One region of the Tsukamurella tyrosinosolvens genome, then DNA from elsewhere that is predicted to be linked to it. Evidence: riboswitches for the same ligand, from Rfam matches in the RefSeq annotation. Region 1 holds a riboswitch; the other holds the start of a gene.
The links. Region 1 has a riboswitch for cyclic di-AMP ahead of BLW32_RS05430 (transglycosylase family protein). Riboswitches for the same ligand answer to the same signal wherever they lie in the genome.
Positions count from the first base shown of each region.

Region 1 (4,401 bases):
CGGCCCCGCCATCGCGGCGTGGCTCGGCGAGCGCGGCTTCGAGGTCTACGGGCCCGTCGTCGTGCCCGACGGCGAGGAGGTGGGCGCCGCGATCCGCTCCGCCGTCCGCCGCGGCGACGCCGTCGTGCTCACCACCGGAGGCACCGGGCTCACGCCCTCCGACCGCACACCCGAGGAGACGCGCGGCGCGCTGACCTTCGAGATCCCCGGCCTCGCCAACGCCATCCGCACGTCGGGCCTGCCCGACGTCCCGACGACGGTGCTCAGCCGCGGACTCGCGGGCGTCGCCGGCTCGTCGCTCGTGGTGAACCTGCCGGGCTCGTCGGGCGGGGTCCGCGACGGCCTCGCCGTGCTCGACGGCGTCCTCGTTCACGCGCTCGACCAGATCCGCGGCGGCGACCATGGCTGAGAAGCCCGCGGCGGAGGTCGTCTTCGCCCGGGTGACCGAGGAGCCGATCGACCTGGCCGCGCACGAGGCGGCCGTGACGCGGCCCGAGGCGGGCGCTGTCGTCGGCTTCATCGGGGCCGTGCGCGATCACGACGGTGGCCGCGGCGTGACGGGTCTGGAGTACTCGGCGCACCCCACCGCGGAGCGCGTCATCGCGGAGGTCGTGCAGCGTGAGGCGGACGCCGCCGAGGGCGTGCGGGCGGTCGCGGTCTCGCACCGCGTGGGCCCGCTGGCGATCGGGGACGCGGCGCTCGTCGTCGCGGTCGCGGCCGATCATCGCGCCGCGGCGTTCGCGACGTGCGCGCGTCTCGTCGACGCGGTCAAGGAAGCGCTCCCCGTGTGGAAGCACCAGCTGTTCCGGGACGGAACAGACGAGTGGGTCGGCAGCGCGTAGCCGCCGACCCACCCTTCAGCCGGTTCGTCCAAGAGTGACCGGTACTCCGCGCACGTCGTGACCTTCGTGGGGTCTTACGGACGCGGAGTGATCAAGGGGACACCGAGGCGTCCGGGCACGACCGGTGCACCGATGCCGGGGACGCCGACCGCGGCGGTCAGGCCCTGCGCGCCGATGCCGTTCGTGCCGACGCCGGCCGAGCTGCCGACGCCGCGCGCACCCGCTCCCGTGCCGATGCCGTTCGTGCCGACTCCCGCCGCGCTGCCGACGCCGCGTGCGCCGGCGCCGTTCGTCGTGACGCCGCCGGTGCTGCCGATGCCGTTCGCGGTGGCGATCGGGAAGCCCGTACCGCCGACGCCGACCGGCAGCACGCCGCCGATGCCGGCCGGGACGCGCGCGCCGCCGATGCCGGCCGGGACGCGCGCGCCGCCGATGCCGGCCGGGACGCGCGCGCCGCCGACGCCGGTGGGGAGCGTCGCGCCTCCGATGCCGGCGGGGATGGCCGCGCCGCCGATGCCCGCGGGCAGTGCCGCGGCGCCGATGCCGGCCGGCACAGCGGCCCCGCCGATGCCGGCGGGCAGGCCAGTGGTGCCGGCCGGGATGCGTGCGGCGCCGGTGCCGACGGGGACGCGCGCGGCGCCCGTACCGACCGGGACGCCGCCGACTCCCACGGGGACGGGGACGGCCGCGCCCACGGGGACGGCCGCGCCGCCGGTGCGGCCGCCGGGCGCGACGGCACCCGTGCCGGCTCCGCCGCCCACGCCGGGCACCGCGCCGGGCACCGCGACGGGGCCCACGCCGGGCACCGTCACCGCGCCGTTGCCGCCCTGCGCGCCCACGGGCCTCGCGGCGGCGGGCTTGTCGGGCGCGGGCTTCGCGGCCACGGGCTTCGCGGGCGCGGCCGGGGTCGGGACGGGGACCAGGGGGTTGCAGGGGCAGCCGGGGACCGCCCCGGCGGGACCGGCGACGACGAGGCCCGCGGCGGCGATCAGGGCGCTGAGCGCGGCGACCCTGCCGGCGGTGCGCGAGGTGCGGTGGCGAGCGATCATCCGGTGCTCTCTTTCCTGCAGAACTTTGCATTCACGAATACGTCGAAGTGAACGTAGCAGAATGTGTGCGAATGCAAAACGTTACCGTTGCGTGATCGGCCGGGGTGTCGCATTTCTGTGATCGGATCACGCGCCCGAAACGCCGAGAGGGGCCTCCGGCGTGATGCCGGAGGCCCCTCTCGGGACGTGCGTGGAGCGGTGGGCTCAGTAGCCCTTGGCCGCGGCCTGCTGCAGCATGGCGAGCACGGCGGGGTCGACCTGCTGGCCGCCGCTCTGGGCCTGCGAGATGACCTGGTTGATGTACTGCGAGTTGACCGACTGACCGGCCTGCGCGGCGGGCTTGGCGGCCGGCTTCGCAACCGGCTTGGCGACGGGCTTCGCGGCGGGCTTGGCCACCGGCTTGGCGACGGGCTTCGCGGCCGGCTTGGCGGCGGGCTTGCTCACGGGCTTGGTGACCGGCTTCGTGGTGCCGGTGTCCGTCGGGGAGACGGTGCGCGGGGTGGCCGAGCCGAGGCCGGTGCCACAGGAGGGCCATGCGCCCTTGCCCTGGCCGGCGAGGACCTTCTCGGCGATCGCGATCTGCTGTGCGCGGCTGGCCTGGTTGGCGGTGGGGGCGTACTGCGTGCCGCCGTACGAGGCCCAGGTGGACGGGCTGAACTGCAGGCCGCCGTGGTAGCCGTTGCCGGTGTTGATGGCCCAGTTGCCGCCGGACTCGCACGCGGCGACCTGGTCCCACTGGGAATCGGGGGCGGCGTTCGCGGCGGGGGCGGCGAGCGCGAGACCCGCGCCACCGAGCATCGCGCCCGCGGCGGCGACCTTCGCGGCGCTCAGGCTGGTGGTGGACTGCTTGCGGTGACGACCGGTCATCGTGTGAAGTCTTTCCTCTCTACGCGCGTGCGAAGTTAGCTGTCGGGTTCGAGCGAGAGGCTGCTCGGCCGGTTGCCCGGCTTGACCCCTAGGGCGTGTGCCCTGCGGCCTCGCGGCCGCGGATGGTTCCTCCGCCTTCGTCCAGGTGTAGATCGTGGTGCATGTCCCGAATCGAACGCTGGACGAAGCTCTGCGCTGCGATCGATCGGGTGGCTGCTGCTGCGGCCCTCAGCGACGGTAACAGACCCCGCCCCGTGGCCCAACCGTTACCGGACCGTGATTTTGCGATGTGTGACAGATGTCACTCGGACAGCGGGACGGATCAGCCGCCGGCGAACGGCGGCAGCACGTCGAGCATCGCGCCCGACGCCGGCGCCGCGACGTCCCGCACCGCCACCTCGTCGAGCAGGAAGCTGCAGCGCGTGAGGACCCGGCCCAGCTCGGGGTGTCGCGCGGCCAGCAGGTCGGCGACCTCGGCGACCGTGGCGCCGTCGGGCACCGGCACCGTCTCCTCGGGCACCCCCGCCGCGGCCCGGGCGGCGGCGAAGTAGCGGATCAGCACGCCGTCAGCCCCCGATCGCGCTCATGGGGCGCGCCGGCTGCAGGAAGGACGGGTCGTCGATGCCGTGGCCGGCCTGCTTGCCGAGCATCGCGGCGAGCCACGCGTCGGCGATCTCCTCGTCCGTCGCGCCGCCGCGGAGCAGGGGCTTGAGGTCGGTCTCGTCGGCCGCGAACAGGCACGTGCGGATCTGGCCGTCGGCGGTGAGCCGCACGCGGTCGCAGTCGCCGCAGAAGGGCCGCGTGACCGAGGCGATCACGCCGACCGTCGCGGGGCCACCGTCGACCGTGAAGCGCTCGGCGGGCGCGCTGCCCCGGGCCTCGCCGTGCGCGGTGAGGGTGAACTCGCGGCGCAGCTCGGCCAGGATCTGCTCGGCGGTGATCATCGTGCCGCGGTCCCACGTGTGGTCGGCATCCAGCGGCATGTGCTCGATGATCCGCAGCTCGTAGCCGGCCTCCAGGCACAGTCGCAGCAGCGGCCGCGCGTCGCCGAGTCGTCCGGGGCCGAGGACGGCGTTGACCTTCACCGGGGTGAGGCCCGCGTCCGCGGCGGCCCGCAGGCCGGCGAGGGCGTCGTCGAGGCGGTCGCGCCGGGTGACCTTGGCGTACTCCTCGCGATCGACGGTGTCGAGGGAGACGTTCACGCGGTCCAGGCCCGCGCCCGCGAGCTTCGCCGCGTGCCGCGCCAGCGACAGGCCGTTCGTGGTCAGCGAGATCTCGGGCCGCGGCTCCAGAGCGGCGGCGTGCGCGACGATGCGGTCGAGGTCGGCGCGCAGCAGGGGCTCGCCGCCGGTGAATCGGATCTCGGTGATTCCGAGGTCGCGGACGCCGATGGTGATGAGCCGGTCGATCTCCGGCCCCGTCAGCACGTGCTCGTTCGCCAGCCAGGGCAGCCCCTCGGCGGGCATGCAGTAGGTGCACCGCAGGTTGCACCGGTCGGTGAGGGAGACCCGCAGGTCGCGTGCGACGCGCCCGTAGCGGTCGACCAGCGGCTTCATGGCCGCGGCTCGCCGTCCCCGGCCCGCCCGCCGAGGATGACCGCGATCACGCCCACGAGGAAGCCGACGGGCGCGAGCGGCGTCAGC
Region 1 covers NZ_FNSA01000003.1:812,977-817,377, forward strand. The annotation lists gene BLW32_RS05415 (MogA/MoaB family molybdenum cofactor biosynthesis protein) at 1-409, shown strand, start outside; gene BLW32_RS05420 (molybdenum cofactor biosynthesis protein MoaE) at 402-842, shown strand; gene BLW32_RS05425 (hypothetical protein) at 917-1,891, opposite strand; gene BLW32_RS05430 (transglycosylase family protein) at 2,096-2,758, opposite strand; cyclic di-AMP (ydaO/yuaA leader) riboswitch at 2,769-2,930, opposite strand; gene BLW32_RS05435 (MoaD/ThiS family protein) at 3,081-3,320, opposite strand; gene moaA (GTP 3',8-cyclase MoaA) at 3,325-4,314, opposite strand; gene BLW32_RS05445 (hypothetical protein) at 4,311-4,401, opposite strand, start outside.

Region 2 (4,401 bases), 2.6 Mb from region 1:
GTTGCCGATGTAGTACTTGGTGCCCGAGGCGGTGAAGCCGCCGTCGCCCGTCGGGGTCAGGATCATGTCCGTGTCGTAGACGTCGGCGCCGTGCGCGCGCTCGGACAGCCCGAAGGCCATGACGCCGCCGTCGGCCAACTGTCGCGCGGCCTTGCGCTTGGCGTCCTCGTTGGCGCTCATCCAGATCGGGCCGAGGCCGAGGATGGTGACCTGCTCGGCGTACCAGTAGGACAGGCCGTAGAAGCCGAGGATCTCGCTGAGCGCGGCGTTGCGCGCCGCGTCCCAGCGGCGGTTCGGGTCGCCGTCGGCGTAGGCCGCGGGCGTGAGGAACGTGGCGAAGAGCTTCTCGCGCTTCTCGAACGCGAGGAAGTCCGTGACCCAGTCGGCGTCCAGGTCCGCCTGCAGGAGCCGCTGCTTCCCGTAGGACTCGAAGAAGTCGACGGTCGCCCGGAGCAGGCGGCGCGTCTCCTCATCGAAGTGCGCGTAGTCGGCCGTTTGCGGGTTCAGCAGGAAAGCGGACATGGGCTCACTGTAGCCCCGTGAGCGCCGCCCGCATCGCGGAAGCCTAGTAGCGGACCGCCGAGTTGTACGGGCCCGCGGCGTCGATCGGAACGACCTGCACCGGGACGCCGAAGGTCGAGGCGTGCACGACCTTTCCGTCGCCGACGTACATGCCGACGTGGGTGGCGGCGGAGTAGTAGACGATGATGTCGCCGGGCTGCAACTCGCCGCGGGAGACCTGGCGGCCGCCGTTGAGTTGCGCCTGCGAGGTGCGCGGCAGGGACTTGCCGGACTGCTGGTACGCCCAGACCATCAAGCCCGAGCAGTCGAACTGGCCGGGGCCGGTGCCGCCCCACGCATAGGGGCTGCCGACACGGGTCAGCGCGGCCCGCACGGCGGCGAGCTCGGCGGTGCTCCCCGGCGGGACCTTGCTGGGGTCGAACGGCGTCGGAGGACCGATCAGCGTCTGCCGCTGGGCGCCGGTGAGCCGGTCGTAGATCGCCTTGATCCGGGCGATCTCCTGCGCCAGCCGCGACTTCTTCTGCTTGAGATCGGCGGCCTTGCGCTCGGCCTCGGTGCGGGTGTCCTCGGCCGACTTGGCGGCGTCTGCGGCGCGGGTGGCCGCGGAATCGGCCGCGGCCTTCGACTTCTTGTAGGCGTCGACGGTGGCGACGACGTCGCGGTTGACGAAGTCGAGCGTCGACATCTGGTCGAGCATCTGCTGCGGCGAATCGCTGACGAGCAGCGCGTACGTGCGATTGGTGCGCGAGCCCTTGTAGTTGGCGACGACGACCGCATCGATCTGGGGCTGCAGCGCGGCCTTCCGCGCCTGGACCGCGGCGACCTCGCGCTTCGCCGCCACGAGCGTGGCGTCGGCCGCACGCTTGGCGGCGGTGGCCTTCTCGGCGTCCTCCTGCGCGGCCTTCGCGGCCTCGTTGGTGCCGGAGGCCTGCTCCGAGAGCGCCTCGTACTGCTTCAGCGCGGCGTCGGCGGTGTCGGGGTCCGCGGTCGCGCTACCGGTGACGGTCAGCCCGGCCACCAGGGCGACCACGGCCGACGCGGCGGAACCGCGCAGCACGAGCGAGCGGGAGGGGGAGGTCGATGACACGGCCGAGCTGGTCCTTCCAAGCTGGAGCACGATTGCGAACGCAATCACTGCCAGGTTACGTCAGTAACGACGAGCGGAGTAGACCGACATCTCGTTGAGCGGGCTCACCTTGACGGGGATGCCGTAGTTCACCGAGTGCACGACCTTGCCGTTGCCGATGTACAGCGCCGCATGGCTGCCGCCGTTGTAGATCACGATGTCGCCGGCCTGGAGGTCCGAGATCGGGATCGAGCGACCGCCGCCGAGCTGGCCGTAGCTGTCGCGCGGCACGGTGATGCCTGCCTGCTTCATGGACCAGTAGACGAGGCCCGAGCAGTCGAACGAGTTGGGGCCCGCCGAGCCGTACGAGTAGGGCAGGCCGGTGCGCGACAGCGCGGCCTGCACGACCTTGGCCTTCGCGCCGCCCGGCTGCGCGCCGGCGACGGTGGTGACGCCCGGCTTCGGGGCGATCGCGACGCCGCTGACGACGTTGGGCCGTGCCGCGGTGTTGCGGCTGGCGACGCTCTGCGCGGGCTTCGCGGCCGGCTTGGCCTTCCCGGCGGCGACGGCGGGCTTCACGCCCGGCGCGGGTGCGGGCTTCGCCTTGGGCGCGACCGGCGCCGGCGCCGCGGGGGCGGGCGCTGCGAAGGCGGCCGTGGGGGCCGCGAGCGTACCGATGGTCACGGCGCCCGCTGCGAGCGCACCGCGGGCGACGGTGGCACCCTTGCTGGGCTGCGGCTGAAGTCGGTGTTTCGCCACGAAGCGATTCTCCTAAGTTTCTTCCCGACCGCCGACCGAGTTAGCTGACGGGTTCGGGCGAGGAAGATGCCCTACCCCGGAGGTCGAGACCTCCGGCGATTCACCCCGGATAACACGTGTGGGTCCCCGGCGAGGCCTCGCGGCCTCTTAGGCGGTGACCTCGGGAGACGGGGCGGTTTTCGCTCCGGGCTCCTCCGCAAGGTCTCAGAAAGATTACGAAACGGAAACGCGCCTGTCTAGCCGGACGCGCCGGGGAACCACCCCGAGGCACCCCTGAACGACCCCCTATCCGGCACGTTTCGCCTGGTCAGGGACCACCCTGAGACGGGGCAACATTCCCTCGTTCGCGAAGGCCGCGATCGCGTCACTCAGGCCGGGTTCCGCCGTGACCGACGGGCCTCCGCGGCTCTCGGCGGCGCCCGGGACGGGCGGTGCGGCCATGACGACCGGGCCGAGGAGGAAGCCCACGGCGCAGTCGCCGCAGGCGCGGGGCTTGGCGGGGCAGGTGGAGCAGTCGACGTGCAGTGTCATGGCGTTGTCCCTGTCGTTGTCGGGGTCTCGATGCCGGCGACGCTAATGCCGCCCACCGACAACTTTCGAGTGCGCGTTCGGGCGGCGAAAACCTGTCGGTGGGGTGTTCTACGGTCTCGGCATGCAGCTCAGCCTGGACGATTGCGAGACGGGCATCGTCGACCCGCCCCTGCGGGAGGTGACGTTCGTCGTGGTCGACCTGGAGACCACGGGCGGCTCCCCCAAGGGTGGGGACGCGATCACCGAGATCGGCGCGGTCAAGGTGCGCGGCGGCGAGGTCCTGGGCGAGTTCGCGACGCTGGTGGACCCGGGCTGCGGGATCTCCCCGCACATCACCCATCTCACCGGCATCACCACGGCGATGGTCACCGGGGCACCGCGGATCGAGTCCGTCCTCCCCTCGTTCCTCGAGTTCGCGCACGGCGCCGTCCTGGTCGCGCACAACGCCCGGTTCGACCTCGGCTTCCTCAAGGCCGCCGCGGCCGCCACCGGCACCCCGTGGCCGAAGCCGGCGTCGCTGTGCACCGTGCAGCTGGCACGGCGCGTGCTCACTCGGGACGAGGCACCGTCGGTCAAGCTGAGCGAGCTCGCGCGCCTGTTCCGCACCGAGACCACCCCCACGCACCGCGCGCTCGACGACGCGCGGGCCACCGTCGAGGTGCTGCACGGGCTGATCGGCCGCGTGGGCAACCTGGGCATCCACACGCTCGGGGAGCTGCGCGGGCACCTCCCGTCGGTGACGCCGCAGCAGCGGGCCAAGCGCCACCTCGCGGATCCGCTGCCGGAACGGCCGGGCGTGTACCTGTTCCGCGGGCCGGGGAACGAGGTGCTGTACGTCGGCACGTCGGGGAACCTGCGGCGCCGGGTGCGCAGCTACTTCACGTCGGGCGAGACGCGGGGCCGGATCAAGGAGATGGTGGGCCTCGCGGAGCGGGTGGACCACGTGGAATGCGCGCACGCGCTCGAGGCGGCGGCGCGCGAACTGCGGCTCATCGCCGCGCACACTCCCCCGTACAACCGCCGGTCGAAGTACCCCAAGCGCGGCTGGTGGATCTGCCTCACCGCCGAGGCCTTCCCCCGGCTCGCCGTGAAGCGCTCCGCGCCGGCGGGGGCCGCGTGCATCGGGCCGGTGCGCTCGCGGACCGACGCCGCCGATCTCGCGGAGCTGCTCGCCGAGGCGTGCGGCCTCCGCACGTGCACCACCCGGCTGCGGGCCGGGGCGGTCCACACCTGCGCCCTGGGGCCCGACGGTGCGCGTCCCCTCGGCGGATGCCAGGCGTCCGTCGCGCTGCCCGAGCCCGCGGCCCTGTACCGGCCGCGGGCCGACCGGGCGGCCGCCGCGCTCACCGGTCGCTCCTCGGAGGTCTTCACGGCGCTGGAGGCGCGCCTGGCGACCCTCGCGGAACGGGAGTTCTTCGAGTCGGCGGCCCGCCTGCGCGATCGGACCGCGCAGCTGGTGGACGCGGTCGCCCGCTCGCACGCGCTGGTCGCCTTCGCGGACGTCCCCGAACTGTCGATCGCGC
Region 2 covers NZ_FNSA01000003.1:3,402,853-3,407,253, forward strand. The annotation lists gene BLW32_RS18825 (acyl-CoA dehydrogenase family protein) at 1-522, opposite strand, end outside; gene BLW32_RS18830 (NlpC/P60 family protein) at 566-1,609, opposite strand; gene BLW32_RS18835 (C40 family peptidase) at 1,670-2,347, opposite strand; cyclic di-AMP (ydaO/yuaA leader) riboswitch at 2,362-2,511, opposite strand; gene BLW32_RS18840 (hypothetical protein) at 2,633-2,878, opposite strand; gene BLW32_RS18845 (DEDD exonuclease domain-containing protein) at 3,000-4,401, shown strand, end outside.
Region 2: another riboswitch for cyclic di-AMP. It lies ahead of BLW32_RS18835 (C40 family peptidase); the one in region 1 lies ahead of BLW32_RS05430 (transglycosylase family protein).